Regions from separate parts of the Actinoplanes digitatis genome, predicted to be linked through region 1. Evidence: riboswitches for the same ligand, from Rfam matches in the RefSeq annotation. Region 1 holds a riboswitch; each other region holds the start of a gene.
What was found. Region 1 has a riboswitch for cyclic di-AMP ahead of BJ971_RS37030 (coiled-coil domain-containing protein). Riboswitches for the same ligand answer to the same signal wherever they lie in the genome.

Region 1 (7,298 bases):
CGAACGAGCAGCTCCCGCCGACCAGCAAGGACCCCCGCGTCGCCGCGGTGCTGGACCACCCGCTCCAGGCCGAGGAGCTGCTGGAGCAGCGCACCGGCGGCCTGCTCGTGCACCGGACCAAGGCCAGCGACCTGCGGATGGCCGCGGCGATGGAGCACCTCGTCGAGGCGCCGGGCAAGCACGCCGTCACCACCGAGGGGCACCCGGACTGGCTGCGTACCACGGTGGCCTGCAAGCTCGAGCCGGGGCAGAAGCTGCGCGTCGTCAAGCTGGCCGCGTACGGCTGGTCCAGCAACCGTTCGCTGCCCGCGGTGCGCGACCAGGTCGGCGCCGCGCTGGCCAGCGCCCGGCTGGACGGCTGGGAGGGCCTGGTCGAGGCGCAGCGCGACTACCTCGACGCGTTCTGGGACCACTCCGACGTCAAGGTCGAGGGTGACCCGGAGGTGCAGCAGGCGGTGCGCTTCGGCCTCTTCCACATGCTGCAATCCGGCGCCCGCGCCGAGCAGCGGCCGATCGGCTCCAAGGGCCTCACCGGCCCGGGCTACGACGGCCACACGTTCTGGGACGCCGAGACGTTCGTGCTGCCGGCCCTGACCTACACCCAGCCGTCCGCGGCCGCGGACGTGCTGCGCTGGCGGCACTCGACGCTGGATCTGGCCCGGGAGCGCGCGCAGACCCTCGGCCTGCAAGGCGCGGCCTTCCCGTGGCGCACCATCCGCGGGCAGGAGTGCTCGGCCTACTGGCCGGCCGGCACGGCCGGCTTCCACATCGGCGCCGACATCGCCGACGCCGTGCGCCGCTACGTCTCGGCGACCGGTGACTTCGACTTCGAGCGCGAGGTCGGCCTCGAGCTGCTGGTCGAGACCGCCCGGCTGTGGCGTTCGCTGGGCCACCACGACCGGCACGGCCGCTTCCACATCGACGGCGTCACCGGCCCGGACGAGTACACGGCCGTGGTCAACGACAACATCTACACCAACCTGATGGCGCAGCAGAACCTGTTCGCCGCGGCGGACGCGGTGAAGCGGCATCCCGACCTCGCCCGCAGGCTGGGCGTGGACGGCGAGGAGTCGGCGTCGTGGCGGGACGCGGCGGCGTCCGTGCACATCCCGTACGACCGGGAGCTCGGGGTGCATCAGCAGTCGGAGGGCTTCACCCGGCTTCAGGAGTGGGACTTCGAGAACACCCCGCCGGAGGCGTACCCGCTGCTGCTGAACTACCCGTACTTCGACCTGTACCGCAAGCAGGTGGTCAAGCAGGCCGACCTGGTCATGGCGATGTACGTGCGCGGCGACGCCTTCACGCCGGAGGAGAAGGCCCGCAACTTCGCGTACTACGACTCGCGTACCGTGCGGGACTCGTCGCTGTCGGCGTGTATCCAGGCCGTCATGGCCGCGGAGGTCGGTCACCTCGAGCTGGCCCATGACTACCTGGGCGAGGCCGCCCTGATGGACCTGCACGACCTGCACCAGAACGCCCGCGACGGCGTGCACGTGGCGTCGCTCGCCGGCTCCTGGATCGCACTGGTGGCGGGACTGGGCGGCATGCGGGACTCGGGCGGGCAGCTGTCGTTCGCGCCGCGCCTGCCGAGCCGGATCAACGCGCTGGAGTTCTCGCTGCTCTGGCGCGGTCTGCGGCTGCGGGTGGAGGTGACGGCCGACGAGGTCACCTACTCGCTGCGCAACGGCGGCGGCTCGGCCCGGCTGGACCTCCTGCACCACGGCAAGGAGGTCACGATCACCCAGGTGAAGCCGGTCGTGCTGGCCATCCCGCCGGCGCCGCCGACCGGACCGCAGCCGAACCAGCCGTTCGGTCGTGCCCCGGTCCGGCGGGCCACCGGCAGCTGACCGCCGACCTCGGCAGACAAGAAAGCCCCCGTCCGCCAGGACGGGGGCTTTCTTTTGGCGCGGGGATCAGAGCATCGACACGTGCACGTGGTCCGTGTGGTCGCTCGGTCCGGAGTATGACTTCCAGCCAGTCGCCGGGAACCAGATCTGCTTGTTCCAGATGACGTAGAGAATGCCCAGCCTGTCGGCGTTGCGCACCAGGAACGCCATCAGGTTGTTGCCGTACTCCCGGGTGTCCTGGTTGTGCCAGGGCGAGAAGCCGCTCTTCTGCAGCGACCAGTCGCAGGCCCGGCCCTTCGGATGCTCGAACGGGCCCCCGTTGCGGTGGCAGCCGACGAACCGCTTGAAGTTCGCCTTCTTCACTTCCTTGTACATGTGGAAGGTCCGCGGGGTGATGCAGCCGCTGGTCGTGGGGTCGTTAACGCTGCACGACTCGGGACTGAACTCGCCGTCGGAGTTACGCGGAGCCGCGGCGGCCACCGGCGAATTGACGAGCACGAAACCGCCGGTCACGATGTTGCCGCCGACCTTCGCCAGGGCCTTCTCCGCCGACTGCTTCTGCTTCTTCATCGCGGCGAGGTTCTGCTGCTGTGCCTTGACCTCCTGGTCGAGGCGGGCCTTGGCGGTGTTGACGTCGTCGATCGCCTGGTACAGCGCGTGCAGCTTGCCGTCGTTGAGGGCGCTGATCTCCTCGAGGGAGACCGCCTTCTTGAGGAAGCCTTCCGGGCCGTCCGTGTTCAGCAGGAAGCCCATGGTGGAGATGCCGCCGGTGCGGTACTGCTGTGCCGCGACGGCGCCGACCTCGGGAAGCATGGCGTCCCGGCGGGCCTCGGCGTCCTTGACCTTGAGGGCCAGGCCGAGCTGCGTCTTCGTCGACTTCGCGACCGCCGACTTCGCCGCGACGAAGCGTCGTCCGGTGGAGTCGAGCACTTCGTTGAGGAGCGGGTCGTCTTCGCCGTCGTCGGCGGTCGACGTCTTCTTGTCGTCCGGGTCGGCGTTTGCCGGGCCGGCGGGCACGAGCAGCATCGTGACCGCGACGAGCGGTGCCAGGGCGAGGACCAGCCACCGGCGGGGTCTTGCCGTCATTCAGAATCCTTCCGCGTGGCCGCCGACCGGGTTAGCTGACGGGTTCGGGACGGAAGCAATCCCTACCACTGTTAAGTGGATTCACCCCACTACTACGTGTGGTTCCCCGGCTCGCCTCGCGGCGATTAGGCGGTGGACTGCCGGCACCTTGGGGGCGGTGCCTTCCTTGGCAGTAACCGGCGGCCAGCTTACCCGACAACGGGCCGTCTGCCAGTCTCCACGACGGCCGTAAAAGCGTTACCCCGCAACGACTTTCCGTTACATTTCGATGGAATGGCCCAGGTGGTTAACGCCGGGCGGGCCATCGGTGTGAGTCACTGCATTCTTATCGCGCCGAAATTACGCCGAGTGGCGGCATTGTTGCCCTAAGTACGACACCTGTCGATTCCTAGCATCGATGGGTAGTGTTCGTCACGGTCTCCGCGGAGACCGTCGCCTAATCGCCGCATGGCGAGCCGGGGAACCAACCGAGTAATGGGGTGAATCGGGTCCGAGCCGCAGGCACGGACCTGTAGGGATCGCTTCCGTCCCGAACCCGTCAGCTAACCCGGTCGGCGGCCGACGGAAGGAAAGCACTTGAGGCTCAAACCTGCCCGCCGACGATTAGCGGCCGTCCTGGCCGCGCTCGTCGCCACCTCGGGGCTGGCGCTGACCGCCCCGTCCCCAGCCTCCGCCGCACCCCGCCCGCTCGCCGCGCCCGGCGACTCCGGCGACGACGGCGAGGGTGGCTCCAAGTCACTGGTGCAGCAGCTCGAGGCGGCGTCCAAGGGCTTCGTCGAGGCCAAGGAGGCCCTGGCCCGCTCCAAGACGCGCCAGCAGCAGTTGATCGCCAAGCTCAAGGAGATCGACGCCGAGCTCGGCCCCCGGCAGGCGGCGCTGGACGACATAGTCCAGCAGTCGTATCGCGTCGGGCGCCTCGGGCCGATGACCGCCCTGCTCAACGCCGACTCGACCGGCAGCATGCTGGACCGCGCGGAGATCCTCGAGACGGTCGCCGTCAAGCAGGACCGCGCGGTGCGTGATCTCAAGGACTCCCGGAGCCGGCAGGAGCGGGCGAAGGCCGAGATCGACGCCGAGATCCGCGATCAGCAGCGCCAGGTCGAGATCATGGCCAAGCGCAAGGCACAGGCGGAGGGCGCCCTCAAGGCGGCCAACGCGGCGAACGGCGTCGAGGAGGAGTCGTCGAGCGGCGCCGACTCCAGCAGCGGTGGCAGCAGCGACGGCGGCAGCAGCCTGCGGGCCGCGGCCGCGCCGCGTAACTCCGACGGGTCGCTGCCGAACCAGTCATGCAGCGTCAACGACCCGACCACGTCCGGCTGCATCACGGCGCGCACCCTGCACGCGATGAAGGAGGCGCAGAAGGACGGCTTCACCCACTTCGTCGCGTGCTTCCGCACGCAGAACAGCGGTGAGCATCCGAAGGGCCGGGCCTGCGACTTCGCCGCCGACAAGAACGGCTTCGGAGGCGTCGCCTCGGGCAGCAGCAGGACGTACGGCAACCGGCTGGCGAACTACTTCATCAACAACGCCAGCGCGCTGGGCGTGCTCTACGTGATCTGGTTCAAGCGGATCTGGCTGCCCAGCAGCGGCTGGAAGGCGTACTCGAGGGGTAACGGCGACCCCTCGAGTGATCACACGAACCACGTGCATCTCTCGATGCGCTAGCTGACAGGGTGCGGGGCCTACCGCTTGACGTAGGCCTCGTACTCCTTCAGCACGTCCTCGGTCGGGCCGTCCGCCCGGATCAGCCCCGACTCGAGCCAGATGCTGCGCTCGCAGGTGTCCCGGATCGACTGCTCGCTGTGGCTGACCAGGAAGACCGTGCCGGCCTCGGCCCGCAGGTCGCGGACCCGCTGCTCGCTGCGCCGGCGGAACTTCGCGTCACCGGTGGCCAGCGCCTCGTCGATGAGCAGCACGTCGTGCTTCTTCGCCGCCGCGATCGAGAACCGCAGCCGCGCCGACATGCCGGAGGAGTAGGTGCGCATCGGCAGCGAGCTGAAGTCGCCGCGCTCGTTGATCCCGGAGAACTCGATGATGTCCTTCACCTGGGACTTCACGTCGGCCGGTGACATGCCCATCGCCAGGCAGCCGAGCACGACGTTGCGCTCGCCCGGCAGGTCGTTCATCAGGGCCGCGTTGACGCCGAGCAGCGACGGCTGGCCGGCCGCGTAGATCGCGCCCCGCTCGACCGGGAGCAGCCCGGCGATCGCGCGCAGCAGGGTTGACTTGCCGGAGCCGTTGGTGCCGATCAGGCCGACGGCCTCGCCCTTGTACGCGACGAAGCTGACGCCCTTGATCGCGTGCACCTCGCGCAGCGTGGCCGGCTTGGTGCCGGTGACGAGCCGCTTGAAGCTCGCCAGCGGGCTGCCGGTGCCGGCCGTGGCGGCCTGGTGCACCCGGTAGACCACGTGTGCGTCGTCGACGATGACCGTCGGTTCGCGCCGGTCGGTGCTGGAGTTGTCAGCCACGGCCGTAACCCTTCTCTCCGCGCCAGAAGTAGACATAACCGCCGAGTCCGACCAGCGCGGTCCAGCCGATCGCCTGGAGCCAGAGCACCGGGGCCGAGGCCGCCAGCGTGACGTCCTCCATCAGCGCGTGCCGCATCAGCTCGATGAAGATCAGCAGCGGGTTGGCCTCGACCAGGTACAGCTTCCAGCCGCTCAGGTGATCGGAGAACTGGGTCACCGGGTAGAGCACGGCCGAGCCGTACAGCCAGATCCGCATGATGAACGGCACCAGCTGCTTGAAGTCGGCGACCTTGGAGCCCAGCCGGGCCGTACCCATGGCCAGGCCCGCGTTGAAGATCGACTGAAGCACGAAGGCCGGGATGATCAGCAGCCACTCCCAGGTGATCGGCTCGCCGAAGGCCAGCACGATGACCATGAGGACCGCCATCGAGGCGAACATGTTGCGAATCTCGACCATGGTGATGGCGAGCGGCAGGCTGGCCCGCGGGAAGTGCAGTGCCCGGATCAGGCCCATGTTGGAGCTGATCGACTGGATGCCGGACTGCACCACCGACTGGGTGAAACCGAAGACGAAGACACCGATGCAGAGGTACGCGACGAAGTTGTCGACGCCCCGCTGGGTGTTCAGGAGCACACCGAAGATCACGTAGTACACGGCCGCGTTGATCAGCGGCGTCAGCACCTGCCAGAAGGCGCCGAGTTTGGTGCGGCCCAGCGACGAGCTGACCTTGGCGTTCGCGTACGACGCGATGAAGTGCCGGTATGACCAGAGCTGCCGCGAGTAGTCGCGCAGGCTGGGCAGCTTGCCGGCGGCGCTCAGGCCGTGCGTGCGGGCCAGCTCCTTGAGCGCGAGGCCGGTGTCGGAATCGGCGACCGCCGTAGGGGGCATGGGGTGGCGCTCCGATCTTGTCGGTCCGATGGGGGCCGAGGACCTGGTTGAATCGTCCGGGGACACAGGTACAAGTGTGCGCGATGGAACGGGTTCGTATCGACGCTGGCCCGAAACTATCCGACCGGGCGCCGGAACGCAACCGTTGCGTCCTCGCGTATAGTGAGACCGTGGCAACAGCGAAACGTGCACCCGCCGGAGCGGCGGTGCTCCGCGGGGACATCACCGCGGCCATTCGGAATGCGGTCATGAACGAGCTGGCCGAGGTCGGCTACGGACGGCTCTCCATCGAGGCAGTTGCCCGCCGCGCGGGTGTCGGCAAGACGGCAATCTACCGCCGGTGGAGCAACAAGCTCGAAATGGTACTCGAGATAGTGTCCGCGGTAGCGGAGCGTAGCGTGCCCATGCCCGATACCGGAAGCTTCGCGGGCGATCTGCAACTGCTGATGTTCATCGTCAGCAAGGCGCTCGGGCACCGCATCGCGTCGCAGATCATCCCCGACCTGATGGCCGAGGCGGCACGCAACCCGAAGATCGCCGAGACGTTGCAGGGTGCGCTGCGCACCCATCAGCAGGCCGTCGGCGAGAAGATAGTCGGCCAGGCCGTCGCCCGCGGCGAACTGCCCGCGGGCACCGACCCCGACCTGGCCGTCGATCTGATGCTCGGGCCGCTGTACTGGCGGCTCGCGGTCGCCCGGACCCCCATCGACGACGACTACCTGGAGAAGCTCGGCGCCGCCGTACTGGCCGCACTGCGCGCCTGAGCTAAGGCGCCGCGTTCAGCAGATCCAGCGCGCTGTGCTGGCAGGAGTGGTTCGTGCTGACGTACGGCCCGGCCCAGTGGCTGCCGTACGCGTCGAAGCCGGTCCGGTCCCTGGCGTACGCGGAATCGGCCTGTCGCCGCAGGTAGGTGTCGTACGGCCGGCCGACCGCGGCGTTCAGCACGCCGAGCCCGCGGACGAACGCGCCCTTGAACGAGACGCCGTCACCGGAGCACTGGTCGGGCTC
Region 2 (7,298 bases), 840 kb from region 1:
GTACTCGACCGCGACGGCGTTGGCGAAGGCCAGCACCGCGGCCTTGGCGGTCGCGTAACCGGCCGCGCCGGCGAACGGGGCCACGGCCGCGCGGGACGAGACGCACACCACCGAGCCGCCGCCGGCGTCAACCAGATGCGGCAGCGCCGCCGCCGTCACCAGGTAGGTCGGGCGCAGGTTCGCCCGGATGACCGCCTCGAAGTCCTCGATCGCCGTCTCGTGCACGAGGCCGCCGCCCGCGTACCCGCCGACCAGGTTGACCACGGCGCGCAGCGGCGCGTCCGGCTCACCCGCCGCGAGGGCAACGGCCGCCCGCACGTCCGCGGGCACGCTCAGGTCGGCCTCGATCCCGACGGCGCCCTTGGCGAGCCGGCCGACCGCGCCGGCCCGGACGGGAGCCACGACCCGCCAGTTCTGATCCCGCAGTATCTCGACGACGGCCTCACCGAGCCCGCCAACCCCACCCGTAACCAGCACGCTGCGCTCCATAGGGCTCACGTTAGCCGTGTGTTTTTGCTCACCATCGCGAGGATGGGCCGAAGGGTGCACCGCGCCGATCCGAACGGCCGTCATCCATGCGTGTGTCACCCGGGCGGGCTAGTGAACTGCGGCTCGTCGTGGCGCATCGTGGCAGTTGGTCCCGGTCCGAGCAGCGGCGGGATCTTTTGCCGTGGCATTTGCTTCAGGCCCGGCGACAACCTGTCGATGCAGGATGTGAACCCATTTGGCTACCCGGCCGTACTGGGTAGTGACGAGCATCGCAGGGAGACGCGTGATGCCCGTCGCTGTGACGAATGAGGGGCCGATGGTGTCATGTAGTAGGCGCAAGGGTATGCGTGTATCGACGCATCCACGCCGGGTGCGGCTCCGAATGCCTCTGAGAGGGCCTTCCTCAGTAAGTATGCATGCGGCTCTCAGGTGACACTCAGACATTCGTGACACTTTCGAACCACCAGCCGGAATCAGTACACGCCGTCTTCTGTTCATGTAGGTGTCCGCACCGCAATGCACGAGCAGCGGACGTTACGGGGAAGGCTGATGGACGCAGGTATTGCCCGTAACAGGGTTAGTGAAGGCAACGAGGGGACCGTGGGCAACGTGGAGAAGAACACCGTGATGCGGACCGACCAGGTCGCCGAGGAGCGCGACCTCGTCGGAGTCTACCTGCACGAGATCTCCCGGACGCCGCTGTTGGATGCCGCCCGGGAGGTCGACCTCTCGAAGGCAATCGAGGCCGGGCTCTACGCCGAGCACCTGCTCGACAGCGGCGAGGTCCGTCGCGGCGTGAGCCGGGAGGAACTGGAGCGACTGGCCACCGAGGGCAAGCGGGCGAAGGATCTCTTCATCCGCGCGAACCTGCGACTCGTCGTGTCGATCGCGCGTCGCTACGTGCGCTCGGGCATGCCGATGCTCGACCTCATCCAGGAGGGCAACACCGGCCTGGTCCGCGCCGTCGAGAAGTTCGACTACGAGCGCGGCTACAAGTTCTCCACCTACGCCACGTGGTGGGTCCGCCAGGCGATCAGCCGGGCGATCGCCCAGCAGGAGCGCACCGTGCGCCTGCCCGTGCACCTGGTCGAGGACGTCAACCGGATGCGCAACGTCACCCGCCAGCTCGTCCGCGAGCTCGGCGCCGACCCGGAGCCCGCGCAGGTCGCCGCGGCACTGGGCGTGACGGTGGAGCGCGTCACCGAACTGACCCGCTGGGCACAGGACACCGTTTCGCTGGACACCCCGGTGGGCGACGACGGCGACACGAACCTCGGCGACCTGGTCGCCGACAGCGACGCCCCGTCGCCGGAGGAGATCGTCCTGACCGCGCTGGAGCGTCAGCGCATCGAGGGCCTGCTGAACCACCTCGACGACCGGTCGGCGGGCATCATGCGCGCCCGCTACGGCCTCGAGGACGGTCGCGAGCACTCGCTGACCGAGGTGGCGTCGCGCTTCTCGCTCTCCCGCGAGCGGATCCGCCAGCTCGAGATCCAGGCGCTCGGCCGGCTGCGCGAGCTGGCCCGGGCCGAGGGCCTCCAGGCCGCGTAACCCGCAAGGAACGACAAGCCCACGATCAACGAAAAGGCCGGCACCCCCGAGGGGGCGCCGGCCTTTCGCCGTGACTGACCTTGCTCAGGTGACCCGGCCGTAGCCGTACGGGGTCATGATGTTGATCGACCGCTTCTTCACCGGCTGGCCCGCTCGGGACGCGTCGATGATCTGGCCGCCGCCGACATAGATGCCGACGTGGCCGAGGCTGCGGTAGAACACCAGGTCGCCGGCCTTCAGGTCGGACTTGCTGATCCTGGCGGTCGCGCTGTACTGCGCCGCGGCGTTGTGCGGCAGCGACTTGCCGGCCGCACGCCAGGCGGCGGAGGTCAGGCCGGAGCAGTCGTAGCCGTTCGGGCCGTCGGCGCCGTAGTCGTACATGACGCCGATGGCGTTGAAGGCGAACGTCACCGCCTTGCCGGCCGAGCCCGCGATGTTCGGGATGGGCCCCGTGTACCTGCTGCCGGTCTCGGTCGCCGAGCCGAACGCGGCGGTGCGCATCGCGAAGAGCTTCTTGAGGTCGCCCTCGATCTTCTTCTTGCGGTCCGACAGCTCCTTGAGCTCCGCGGCCTGCCGGTCCTGGGTCGCCTTGAGGGCGGTCTGACGATCGGCGAAGGTCTGCGTCGTCTCGGTGTATTTCTGGACGTCCCGGCTGCGGCTGCGGGAGATCTGCTCGAGGATGCTCATCCGCTCCATGAGGTTGTCGGATCCCTCGAGCATGACGTTCATGGTGCCGACGTTGCCGGTCTTGTAGGCCGACGACGCGATGGACTTCATCTGCGCGCTGGCCGCGACCAGGGCCACCTTGGCCGGCTCGAGCGAGGCGATGAGCTGCTTCTCGTCAGCCTTCGTCTTCTTCAGGCTGATCTTCATCTTGTTGTACGACTCGACGACGTCCTCGAGCTGGTCGGACGCCTTATCGATCTTCTTGGTGAGCTCGGCCTTCGACGGTTCCGCGTGTGCGGCGGTCGCGGAGGTGCCGGAGATCGCGATCGCCAGGACGGCGACCGCCAGCGCGCGGAGCCTGGTTCGGGCGTGTGGCAACGGTACGGGGCCTTTCTTCCGCTTGGCCGCCTACCGGGTTAGCTGACGGATTCGGGCGGGAAGAAGGCCCTACCGCTTGCGCGGATTCACCCCGATGCTGCTCGGTGGTTCCCCGGTTCGTCGCGGCGGAAGCGGTGACCCTGGGGGATCGGGGTCGTCCCATTTCCGCCGGCGAGGATTCGACGGCGCTGGCCGGCGCCACCGAGGGGTGTGGCTGCGGACCGGACCAACCGCATTAACTTATCGGCGCTCGGCATTAACACAAGAGCCAGAAGAGTGACTTGCGCCAATGATCACAAACATCGGAATGATCCGGATAGCGGGCGGCGACAAGGCCGATTCGCAGCGTGACTTTTGCCTACTCCGCCATGGCGGGTGGGGCGTCTACGGCCTCGACGGCCCACTTGTGCGTGACGACCCGTTCGGCCCAGAACGAGAAGAACGGGACCGTGCCGGCCAGCATCACGAGCAGCATCCGGCGCAGCGGCCACCCCACGCGGCGGCTCAGGTCGAACGTGGCGGCGAGATAGAGCATGTAGAGGAAGCCGTGGAACGGCCCGACGGCGGCCACCACCGTGTCGTCGTCGCCGATGTACTTCAGCGGCATGCCGACCACGACGAGCACGATCAGGACCACGCCGACGATCCAGGCGATGATCCGGTAGCGGGTGAGGGCTCCCTGCACGATCCACGTCCTTTGGTTCAACTGGTCTTGGTGCGGCGTCCGGGATAGTCGCCGGGCCGGGCCCCGGGGTGGGCGGCCAGCCAGCTCAGGTACTCGTTGTACGCCGCCAGCTCGGGGTCGTCGTCGGCGGGTGCCGCGCCGGCCACCGGGACACGGACCGGGCGGCGCACCGTCACCGGCTGGTCGCCCTGCGCGGGCTGCTCCGGCTCCTGGGCGTCCTGCTCCGGCGCGCGTCCCGCGCGGCGCTCCTGCTGGACCTCGCGGAACCACAGGAAGACGACGAACGCGGCGAACACCGGCCATTCGAAGGTGTAGCCCCAGCTGAGCGAGTTGCCGCCGGTGGCCCGGCTGAACTGCCACCAGCCCAGGCCCAGGAATCCGGCGACAAGCACCAGGGCGAGGGCGTGGCGCGCGATCCACGCGGGGGTCCACAGCCTCCTCATGTCGGTCAGCGTACCGGCGCGGGTTTCGCGGCATGATGATCGGGCAACCGGTTGCGTGAGGCACGTTCGGCGAATCAAGGCAGGTGGAGTCATGAAGGACGCCCGGCTCGGCCCCGGTGACGACCAGCCCGTCGTCTTCGAGACCGGCATCGACCCCGCGGGCCTGGCCGACGACGACCTCCTGCGCGAGCTGGCCAGCCTGCACCGGACCCGGCTCGACGCGTTGCGGCACGCACCAGAGGCGGCGCTGTCGACGCATCTGCGGCGCACGGCCGAGCTGGAGAGCGAATATCTGGCCCGGCACCCCGGCCGGGAGATCGATCCGTCCCGGCTCACCCAGGACTTCTGAGCGGCCCCGCCGCAGGTGTGGTCTGGGTCACAACGGCTACCGGAATCACCGCACCCCGCCGACGGTTGGGGTGGATGTCGGTGCGATCAGTGTCCCCGGGCCTCACCCTTTGCCTTCGCGGAATACCGTTCGGCTGGAGCCGCGTTGAGCCTTTCGCCGAGAGGCGACCTGCGCACCGACATCTTCATCTGCGCCGCTCCCGGGTTCCGGGGGCGGCGCACTTGTTTGCCCGCGAGGGGTTCGTAGCGGCCGGATTCGGGTAGTTGATCTCCATGGCCCACGACCATGCCGATCAGCGCGCCCTCGGAATGCCGGGAAGCCGTCACCGGGGCGCCCCGCGCCCGCCCTCGCGAGGCCGGGGCGGGCGTCCCGGATCCGTTCCCGGAGCGCCGCGGGAGAGCGGACCGTATCGCCCCGATGGGCACTCGGTAGTGGACACGACTTTCGTGTTCGCCGATGCGCATGGCAATATCGGGCAAATGTCAGCCCCGCAACGGAGCTCCGGGCGGCTCGCCTCGCATCGCGTTCCGCCGGCCTCCGGCACCCCGGGAAATCCTGCCGGCCAGACCCGCGCCGTGAGCCGTGTTCGCGTACCCCTGCCCGCCAAGTCCGGGTCGGCGGCCGGGGCCGTGACCGGCGAGCTGGCGGTGCCCGAGCCCCCCGTCACCGACCTCGTCCCGGCGATCCGGCCGGGCGACGGCCTTTCCGCGGGTCCGCATCCGGTGGAGCTCGCCGGGCTGCTGCACGAGCTGTCCGTCCGCATTCTCGGCGCCGACGCCGTGCCGCAGGCCCTGGACCGCCTCGCCGCCTTCGTGGCCGGCGCGGTTCCGGGCGTGCTGCGCTGCTCCGTGGCGCTGATCGGCGAGGGCGGCCCGCCCATGCTGGCCGCCTCCGGCGCCAGGGCGAAGGCCCTTGACGACCGGCAGTACGGCACCGGGAACGGCCCCGGTCTCGAGGCCGCCCGCAACCGCGTGCTGGTCACCGCCGGCGAGCTGCAGTCCGACCCGCGCTGGCCCGAGCTCGCCGAGTGCGCCCGCGCCGAGGGGGTGTACGGCGTCGTGTCGTTCCCGCTCGACGTGCAGCGCACCTCGGTCGGCTCGCTGAGCCTCTTCGTCGGCCAGCCGGGCGGCATCGCCCCCGATCTGCTGCTCACCACCATGGCGGTGGTCAACCAGGCCGAGGTTCTGCTGGGCGAGCTGCGCAGGCGCGAGGGGCTGAGCGAGGGCGCCACCGTCGACCGGGCGGCCGGCGTGATCATCGCGCAGCGCGGCTGCGGCGTGCAGGAGGCCTACGACGTGCTGCGGGAGACCGCGCAGCGCCTCGGCATGGACCGCCGGGCGGTCGCCGAGCGGCTGATCGCGGCGGCCGCCCGCAACGCTGAGGGCTGAAGGGCTACTTCGTCACGTGCTGGACCACCTCGAACTCCAGCAGGCTGGCGCCCGAGGCGACGGGGCGGGCGCGCTCCCCGGCGTGTGCCGCGCGACCGCTTCCTTCTGACCATGCTCTGAAGGCTTCATCGTTCGACCAGCGGGTGACTACGAAGTAGCGGGTCTCGCCCGCCACCGGGCGCAGCAGCTCGAAAGACAGGAAACCGGGCGCGTTCTCCACGGCTCCCTGCCGCGCTGCGAAGCGCTTCTCCAGCTCGGGACCGGCGCCCTCGGGCACCTCGATTGCGTTGATCTTCACGACTGCCATACGACAAAGGGTACGAGCGCGCGCTGCGCCCGTACCCGATGGTCGTCGGTCTGTCGTCAATAGGAGCTTTTGATCTCCGCGTCGGGGCCGGCGCCGACCCCGCCGGGCACACCGTCGCAGTTGGCCGCGGCCGCGGCGTCGTCGGCGCGCTGCTGCTGCGCCGACCGCTGTGCCAGTGGGATCTCCGGCAGGAAGAGCACCACGATCAGGCCGATCAGCATGATGGCCAGCGCCATCAGGTAGACCACCTGGAAGCTGTCGGAGAAGCCGGCCTTGAACGGGTGCGCCATGACGTCGGACAGCTTGCCGATGAACGACGTGTCGCTCAGCCCCTCGTGCTGCGCCTGCTGGAGGATCTTCAGCTGCGCCGGGTCCGATGCCGCCTGCTGGTACGCGGGCGTCTCCCGCGCCGCCGTCAGCTCGTCGTTGATGTTTCCCGGTAGCACGTTGAAGAGCACCGACAGGAAGATCGCGGTGCCCAGCGTGCCGCCCATCGACCGGAAGAAGGTGACAGTGCTGGTCGCGACGCCGATCTCCCGCGGCGACACCGCGTTCTGCACCGCGGTGATCATCGGCTGCATGTTGCCGCCCAGGCCGAGGCCCATCAGCACCATGATCAGCATGGTGCGCCACAGTGGGGTGTCCGCGTCGATCAGCGCGAACAGGGCCAGCGCGGTCGCCATCAGCACGCTGCCGATGATCGGGAAGATCCGGTAGCGGCCGGTCCGGGCGATGAGCTGGCCGGCGGTGATCGAGCCGGCCATGATGCCGGCCACGAACGGGATCATCTCCAGGCCGGCGACGGTCGGCGAGGCGCCCTTCACGATCTGGAGGTACAGCGGGACGGTCATCAGGCCGCCGAACATCGCCATGCCCAGGATGGTGCTCGAGGTGGCGCCGACGGCGACCGTGCGGTTGTTGAACAGCCGCAGCGGCAGCATCGCCTCGTCCTTGTAGGCCCGCTCCGCGAAGATGAAGGCCACGATGCCGATCAATCCGATCGCGTAGCAGAGGAACGCGCGGCCGGAGTCCCAGCCCCAGG
Region 3 (7,298 bases), 4.3 Mb from region 1:
GGATCGGCCAGGTCATCGAGACCACGTCGGGGCGGGCCGGGTTCGCGCTCGCGACGTCGCGCAGTGCCCGCATCGACCGGCCGACCCGCAGCCGCTCCCCGTCGATCATGGCGAGCAGCCAACGCCCGTATTCGTTGTCGGGGTCGATCGCCAGCGCGGCCCGGGCCGCCTGCTCGGCCGCGTCCCGCCTGCCGGCGACGCGGGACACATCGGCGACCGTGAGCAGGGCGTCGACCGACTGCGGCGCGAGCGACCGGCCCCGGTCGGCGGCGGCGCGGGCCTCGTCGAAGCGGCGGTCCGACGCCAGCGTGCGGGCCAGCACCAGGTGGCTCGCCGGATGTTGCGGCGCGAGCCGGACGGACTCGGTCGCCGCGGCGATCGCGTCGCGGTCGCGCAGCAGGCAGAGCAGCGCCTCGGCGCGCTCGCCGTGCGCGTCGGCGAGGCCGGGCCGGGACGCGATCGCCGCGTCGCAGGCGGCCAGCGCGGACACGTAGTCGAACTGCTTGCGCAGCACGAAGCCGAGCATGGTCAGCAGGCGGGCGTCGGCCGGGTCGGTGGCCAGGGCCGCGCGCAGCGTCGACTCGGCGTCGGCGTAGCGGCCGGCCTCGGCGAGGTGCCAGGCCCTGCGGTACGCGTCCTCCCCGCTCACAGCAGCTTGCGCTTCTTCAGGTACGCGGCCAGGTCGTCGTACTCGCCGCTCTCGTTGCCGAACATGGCGACGTTGCGGGCGGAGGCGAACCACGCGCCGGTGGACGGGCGCACCTCGCCGATGGCGGCGGTCATGTCCTGCTGGGAGATCATCCGGACCTGGCCGGTGGTGATCGCGTCGCGCATCGCGAACTCGGCCGCGGTCTCGCACACGTGTGCCAGGTCGGCGCCGGAGAAGTGCTCGGTGCCGGCCGCGAGGGCGCTCAGGTCGATGTCGGCGATGGGCCGGTCGCGCAGGTGGTATTCGAGGATGGCGGCGCGGGCGGCCGCGTCGGGCGGCAGGACCAGCACGGTCCGGTCGAGGCGGCCGGGGCGGCGCAGGGCGGCGTCCACGTCCCAGGGCGCGTTCGTCGCGGCCAGCACGAAGACGCCGTCGTTGTTGCCGTCGACGCCGTCCAGCTCGGCGAGCAGCTGGTTGACCAGGGTGCGCATGGCCGAGGAGCCGAGCTGGTTGCGCTTGTGCCCGAGCGCGTCGATCTCGTCGAGGAGCAGCACGCACGGGGCGTGGGTTCGGGCGGCCGCGAACAGGTCGTGCAGGTTGCGCTCGGAGCTGCCGACCCACATGTTGAGCACGTCGACGATCGAGAGCGAGATGAAGCCGGCGCCCATCTCCCCGGCGACCGCCCGGGCGAGGAAGGTCTTGCCGCAGCCGGGCGGGCCGTAGAGCAGCAGCCCGCCGCGCAGGCTCTTGCCGAACAGGGTGCGCAGCTCCGGGTTGCGCAGCGGACCGAGGAACGCGAGCTCGAGCCGCTTCTTCACCTCGTCCATGCCGCCGACGTCGGCGAGGGTGACGGTGGCCCGCTCGACGTCGTGCGCCCGGTCGTCCGGGCCCCGGACCGGCTCGGGCTCGTCGCCGGCGGGCACGAAGCGCGGCGGCACGACACCCTGGAACTGGTCCTCCATGGCGGCCCAGTCGACGCCCGGCCGCGCCGGCGGCGCCGCGGGTGAGACCGGTGCCGCCGGGGCCGGCGGCTCGCCGCCGAGCGCGGCGGCCATCAGCCGGCGGGCCGCGTCGTCGCCGGGGTCGCGGGCCAGGACCTGCGCGGCGTGCCCGACCGCCTCGCCGGGCCGCCCGGCGGCCAGCAGCAGCTCGGCCAGGTGCCGCCGCAGCGGCAGGTCGTCCGGCCGCGCGGCGACCGCCGCGAGCAGACTGTCGATCAGGCTGTCGCTCATGAGAGGCGATTATGCCCGGCGGCCGCGAGCGGTCAGGCGGCCCAGGTCCCGAGGGTGGCGAAGAACGCGATCACGTCGGCGGCGAGCTCCTCGGGCACCTCCAGGGCGGCGAAGTGCCCGCCGCGCGGCAGCTCGGTCCAGTGGCGGATGTCGTAGGTGCGCTCGGCCAGCGGGCGCACCGACAGCAGGATGTCGTGCGGCAGCACGGCGACGCCCATCGGCACCGGGCAGGGCACGCCGTAGCCGCTCTCCTTGCCCAGCCGGGCCGACGAGCCGGCCGTGCGGGTCAGCCAGTAGATCGACACGTCGGTGAGCAGGACGTCGTCGCTGATCTTCGACGCCGGGTCGGCCCACTCGGTGAACTTCTCGGCGACCCAGGCGAGCTGGCCGACGGGCGAGTCGGTGAGGGCGTACGAGATCGTCTGCGGGCGGGTCGCCTGCAGGACCTGGTAGCCGGGCCGGTTCGCGGCGAAGGCCGCGGTCCGCTCGGCGCGCTCGGTGTCGGACTCGGACAGCCCGGCGGTCGGCCCGGTCAGCGGCAGGTAGTTGACGTGGACGCCGACCACCCGCTCGGGCGCGACCGTGCCCAGCGCCCGGGCGATGCCGGAGCCCCAGTCGCCGCCCTGCGCGCCGAACCGCGGGTAGCCGAGCCGGGTCATCAGCTCGGCGAACGCCCGGGCGATCCGGTGCTGGTCCCAGCCGCGCTCCGCGGTCGGGCCGGAGAACCCGAAGCCCGGGATCGACGGGATCACCAGGTGGAAGTGGCCGGTCAGCGGCTCGATCATGTCGAGGAAGTCCAGCACCGAGCCGGGCCAGCCGTGCACGAGCAGGAGCGGCAGCGCGTCCGGGTTCGCGGACCGCACGTGCAGGAAGTGCACCCGCTGCCCGTCGATCCGGCTGACGAACTGCGGGTACGCGTTGAGCGCCGCCTCGTGCCCGCGCCAGTCGTAGCCGGTGCGCCAGTGCTCGGCCAGGTCGCGGACCCGGGACAGCGGGATGCCGTAGTCCCAGCCCGCGCCGGGCAGCTCGTCGGGCCAGCGGGTGCGGGCGAGGCGGTCGGCGAGGTCGTCGAGGTCGGACTGCGGTACGGCTACCCGGAAGGGCTGAATATCGTTCATGCGACTAACGTTAGGCCGACTAACGTTAGGATGGCAAATGTTAGCCTGCACACATGGACGACCTCCCGAGCCGGCTGCTGACCCGGACCGCGGCGCTGGCACACCGCCTCGTCACCGAGCGTTTCGCCGAGATCGGCGCGCGCGGCTACCACTACCGGCTGCTCACGACGCTCATCGACGACGGGCCGGCCAGCCAGGCGGACCTGGGACGGCGCACGGACATCCACTTCAGCGACATGGTCGCGGCGCTCAACGAGCTGTCCGACGGCGGCTATGTCGAGCGCCGGCCGGACCCGGCCGACCGGCGCCGCAACACCGTCACGGTGACCGCGGCGGGACGCCGGCGCGCGGCGGCCCTGGCGCGGCGGGCCGCGGAGATCCAGGACGAGCTGCTCGCGCCGCTGTCGGCCGCCGAGCGCGGGGAGTTCGTGCGGCTGCTGCGCCTGGTCAGCTCAGCCGCGGCTGAAGGCTGAGCGCCACGTCGCGTGCCTGGCCGGGCGACGCGGCCGCGTCACCGGCGGACCAGACCTCCGAGAGCACGGCCTGCACGAAACCCCAGGCGACCACCCGCTCGACCGGCATGGCGAGGCCGTCCGCGAACTGCTCGACGCGCGCCGGGAGCAGGTCGAGCACGGGCTCGTCGCCGTCGAACGGGTTGTAGAGCACCGCGCCGATCTCGTAGCCGGGATCGCCGAGCACGCCGTGCGGGTCGATGGCCAGCCACGGCTCCCGGGTCCCGGCCAGCACGTTCTCGTGGTGCAGGTCGCCGTGCAGGACGACGCGGCGCGGCGCGGAGGCGCACAGCTCGCCGAAGAGCCCGGCGGCCCGCTCGACGAGGCGACGCGGAATGGGGCCGTCGCCCGGGAAACGCCGCAGGTACGCGGCGAACTCGTCCCCGTAGGTGGCGAGTTCCCGGCACGGCAGCCCGGGCGGCGCGGGCCGGTGCAGGCGCCGCATCATGGCGACGAGCACGGCCGTGGCCTGCTCGTCGTGTTCGCGGACCAGGGTGCGCAGCGTGCGCCCGGGCTCCACCCGCTCCAGCAGCAGCGCGCCGCGGTCCCGGTCGTGGTTCAGCAGCGCGGCCGCGCCCGCGCCGGCGAAGAACGACAGCGCACCGGCCTCCGACGCCAGGTCGGGCGCCGTCGGCACGCCGAGCTTGAGCACCGCCGGCGAGCCGTCGGCGGTGCGCACGGGCGCCACCCAGTTGAAGCTCAGCGGGTACGGCGCGCCGACGGTCAGCCGCCAGTCCCGGGCCACGGCGTCGATGAGCGCCGGCAGGCCGGCCAGCCAGTCGCGGCCGGCGTCGCCCCAGGCCGTGGCGACGTTGCGGGTGAAGCCCTCCGGAAACATCGGATCATTGTGGTACAGAAAAAGCCGCCACGGGTGTGGCGGCTTTCTCCGTGTGCTGCGCTGCCCAGGTCAGGCCGGCCGTCGGATGCCGGTGATGGCACCGCCGCGGTCGATCGAGGCCATGCGTACGTGGTCACCGGTGTGTGGCGCGTGAACCATGGTGTTGCCGCCAACATAGATGCCCACGTGGTGCACGGGACTGCCGTAGAAGACCAGGTCGCCCGGCTGCAGATCACTGCGGCTGACCGATCTGCCCTCCCTGATCTGGTCACCTGTGTAGTGCTCCAGGTGCACCCCGACGGCCGCCCACGCCACCTTGGTCAGGCCGGAGCAGTCGTAACCGCTCGGGCCCTCGGCGCCGAAGACGTAAGGCTTGCCGATGAGGTCGCACGCCCTCTGCGCCGCCCGGCCGCCCTTGTCGTTGGCGTAGTCGACCGGACAGGGTCCCGTCTTGAACTGACCGTCGTCGCCGCCGTTCGCGCCGTAGGCCTTGATCCGCAGCTTCTGCAGCTCGTCGACCTTCTTCTGGATTTCCTTCTTCTGCTGTCCCAGCAGCTTGTCGCGCGCCGCGACAGCATTGGTCAGGGTGTCCAGATCACGCCTGTCGGCCGAGAGCTTGTCACGCAGCTTCGACACGTCCGCGACCGACTCGCGCTGGTGCCGGCCGAGCTGGTCGAGGAACGTGAGCTTCTCGGTCAGGCCGGTCGGCGAGCCACTGACGATCATGGCCTTCAATGCGTTGGGCGAACCCTGCATGTAGGCCTGCCCCGCCATGGCGCCCACCTGCGACATGGCGAGATTGACTTGCAGCTCCAGCGGAGCGAGCCGCTTGTCGATCTTCTTGAGCTGTGCCCGGTTCTTGAGCAGCTGATTGTGCACGTTGTTGTACTGCTCGATGACCGGTTCCAGCTTGTTCCACTGCTCGTCGATCTGCTTTTCGATGCTCGACGGTGACGGCACCGCGTGTGCCACCCCGGGCGCGAGAAGAATCCCGACCGCGGCGACGGCGCACGCGACGCTGCGCAGAATTGCGGCGTGGCGCGCCTCAATCCGTTTCACGTAGGTGCAGTGTCCTTTCTTCCCTCATCCGCCGACCGGGTTAGCTGACGGGTTCGGGCGGGAAGCACGCCCGGCCACGATGGAGCTGTGGCTTGACCCCGGTTTCCTGGGTCCCCGGCTCGTGAAACACGATTAGGCGGTGGCCCGTCAGTTCGCCCGGGGGTTCGGACGAGGGGGGACTGCCGAGCCGGCACCACCGTACTCCCGATCAATGGGTAAGAGAACCCGGCATTACCAGGGCACACACCGCATAACACCCAGTGACCCTCAGTAATTAATGGAGACTTAAAGGGGCCACGCGGAGAAGGCCCGGTCCAGCCAGGGCAGCACCACGATCACTGTCGGTAACACCAGCAACCCGGCCGCCGCGCCGGCCGCCGCGACGGTCAGGCCGGCCGACCGCGGGTCGGCGCCGGCCAGCCGGTCCATCCGGCGCCGGCGCTCCGCCTCGGCCCCGCCGGCCCCGGCCGGCGCGTCCGGGCTGACCGCGTCGCCGAGCAGCGCGAGGGCCGTGCGCAGCGCGGCCGCGCCGCCGCGCCGCCGGGCCGCGTCGTCCGCGACCATCTCCAACAGCAGGTGTACGGCCTCGAGCGGCGCGCGGCTGCGCAGCGGGCGCGGCACTGCCCGGTAGAACGCGGTGAACGACTCCATCACCACGTCGTGGCGGTGCCGCAGGTGTGCCTGCTCGTGCGCGATGACGACGCCCACCTGCGCGGCGTCCAGGACCCGCAGCGCGCCACTGCTGAGCACCACCCGCGACGAGCGCCCCGGCAGGCAGTACGCGACCGGCAAGGGCCCGTGCAGCACCCGCAGCCCGTCGGGCACCTCGGCCGGCAGCTCGCCGTGCCGCTCGGCGGTGTCGAGCAGGTCGACGAGCATCCGGTGCCGGGCCCGGCGGGCCCGCGCCCGGGTGGCGACCCGGAACAGCGAGACCAGCAGCCGCAGGATGATCAGCGCGGCGACGGCGAGGGCGCCGATCAGCGCGGCCGCGCCCACCATCCGCCCCGAGCCCAGCTCGCTGACCAGCTCCTGCGGGCCGGCCAGCACCACGCCGAGCGCGCAGAGCACCCCGGCGAGGGTGACGCTCTGCCAGAGCAGCACCGCGGCGGCCGGCGCCCGGTCGGGCCAGCGTGCCGTCGCGAGGATCCCCGGAACGGCGAGGGACAGGGTCAGCCCGAGCGCGCCGAGCAGCAGCGCGGTCACCGGGCGGCGCCCGGGTCCCTCCGCGCCGCCTCGATCGCGGCGGTGAGCGCGGACGGGTCGATCCGGCCGACGAAGTGCGCGAGCGCCGCGTCGCGGACGCCGTCGGGCGCGGCGCTGAGCGCGTCGAGCATCAGGGCGGCCGTCATCTCCTCGCGGCTCTGCGCGGGCGCGTAGCGGTAGGCGCGGTCGGCGCGCTGCTGGAGCACGACGCCCTTCTTGGCGAGCCGGTCCAGCACGGTCATCACCGTCGTGTACGCCAGGTCGCGGTCGCGGCTCAGCCCGTCGTGCACCTGTCGCACGGTCAGCGGCGCGCACGCGTCCCACAACTGCGCCATGACCTCGCGCTCCAGGTCCCCCAGTGCCATGCGGCCCACTCTACTGCACAGCGTCGTACTACGACCCGTAGTATCTACTACGCATCGTCGTAGAGGGGGATCACCCATGGATGTGCTCGACCTGACCCGGCTCCAGTTCGCGGTGGTGACGATCTACCACTACTTCTTCGTGCCGCTGTCGATCAGCCTCGCCTGCGCCGCCGCCGGCCTGGAGATCGCCTGGCTGCGCACCGGCCGGGAGAACTACCTGCGGCTCACCAAGTTCGTCGGCGGGCTGCTCATCGTCACGTTCGCCGTCGGCGTCGTCACCGGGCTCGTGCAGGAGTTCCAGTTCGGCATGGCGTGGAGCAAC

Region 2: another riboswitch for cyclic di-AMP. It lies ahead of BJ971_RS33015 (C40 family peptidase); the one in region 1 lies ahead of BJ971_RS37030 (coiled-coil domain-containing protein).
Region 3: another riboswitch for cyclic di-AMP. It lies ahead of BJ971_RS17865 (C40 family peptidase); the one in region 1 lies ahead of BJ971_RS37030 (coiled-coil domain-containing protein).

Annotation. Positions count from the first base shown of each region.
Region 1 is NZ_JACHNH010000001.1:8,357,506-8,364,803, reverse strand. Features, by position in the region: gene BJ971_RS37040 (glycoside hydrolase family 65 protein) at 1-1,847, shown strand, start outside; gene BJ971_RS37035 (coiled-coil domain-containing protein) at 1,914-2,933, opposite strand; cyclic di-AMP (ydaO/yuaA leader) riboswitch at 2,939-3,075, opposite strand; cyclic di-AMP (ydaO/yuaA leader) riboswitch at 3,357-3,506, shown strand; gene BJ971_RS37030 (coiled-coil domain-containing protein) at 3,510-4,598, shown strand; gene BJ971_RS37025 (ABC transporter ATP-binding protein) at 4,616-5,437, opposite strand; gene BJ971_RS37020 (ABC transporter permease) at 5,394-6,290, opposite strand; gene BJ971_RS37015 (TetR/AcrR family transcriptional regulator) at 6,497-7,054, shown strand; gene BJ971_RS37010 (glycoside hydrolase family 76 protein) at 7,056-7,298, opposite strand, start outside.
Region 2 is NZ_JACHNH010000001.1:7,514,605-7,521,902, reverse strand. Features, by position in the region: gene BJ971_RS33025 (SDR family NAD(P)-dependent oxidoreductase) at 1-489, opposite strand, end outside; gene BJ971_RS33020 (sigma-70 family RNA polymerase sigma factor) at 1,039-2,040, shown strand; gene BJ971_RS33015 (C40 family peptidase) at 2,125-3,084, opposite strand; cyclic di-AMP (ydaO/yuaA leader) riboswitch at 3,097-3,222, opposite strand; gene BJ971_RS33010 (DUF3817 domain-containing protein) at 3,443-3,769, opposite strand; gene BJ971_RS33005 (hypothetical protein) at 3,787-4,212, opposite strand; gene BJ971_RS33000 (DUF6158 family protein) at 4,304-4,561, shown strand; gene BJ971_RS32995 (GAF and ANTAR domain-containing protein) at 5,137-5,949, shown strand; gene BJ971_RS32990 (antibiotic biosynthesis monooxygenase family protein) at 5,954-6,256, opposite strand; gene BJ971_RS32985 (MDR family MFS transporter) at 6,313-7,298, opposite strand, start outside.
Region 3 is NZ_JACHNH010000001.1:4,106,994-4,114,291, reverse strand. Features, by position in the region: gene BJ971_RS17890 (tetratricopeptide repeat protein) at 1-649, opposite strand, end outside; gene BJ971_RS17885 (AAA family ATPase) at 646-1,881, opposite strand; gene BJ971_RS17880 (epoxide hydrolase family protein) at 1,914-2,990, opposite strand; gene BJ971_RS17875 (MarR family winged helix-turn-helix transcriptional regulator) at 3,053-3,472, shown strand; gene BJ971_RS17870 (aminoglycoside phosphotransferase family protein) at 3,447-4,349, opposite strand; gene BJ971_RS17865 (C40 family peptidase) at 4,419-5,321, opposite strand; cyclic di-AMP (ydaO/yuaA leader) riboswitch at 5,423-5,557, opposite strand; gene BJ971_RS17860 (M56 family metallopeptidase) at 5,694-6,611, opposite strand; gene BJ971_RS17855 (BlaI/MecI/CopY family transcriptional regulator) at 6,608-6,976, opposite strand; gene BJ971_RS17850 (cytochrome ubiquinol oxidase subunit I) at 7,053-7,298, shown strand, end outside.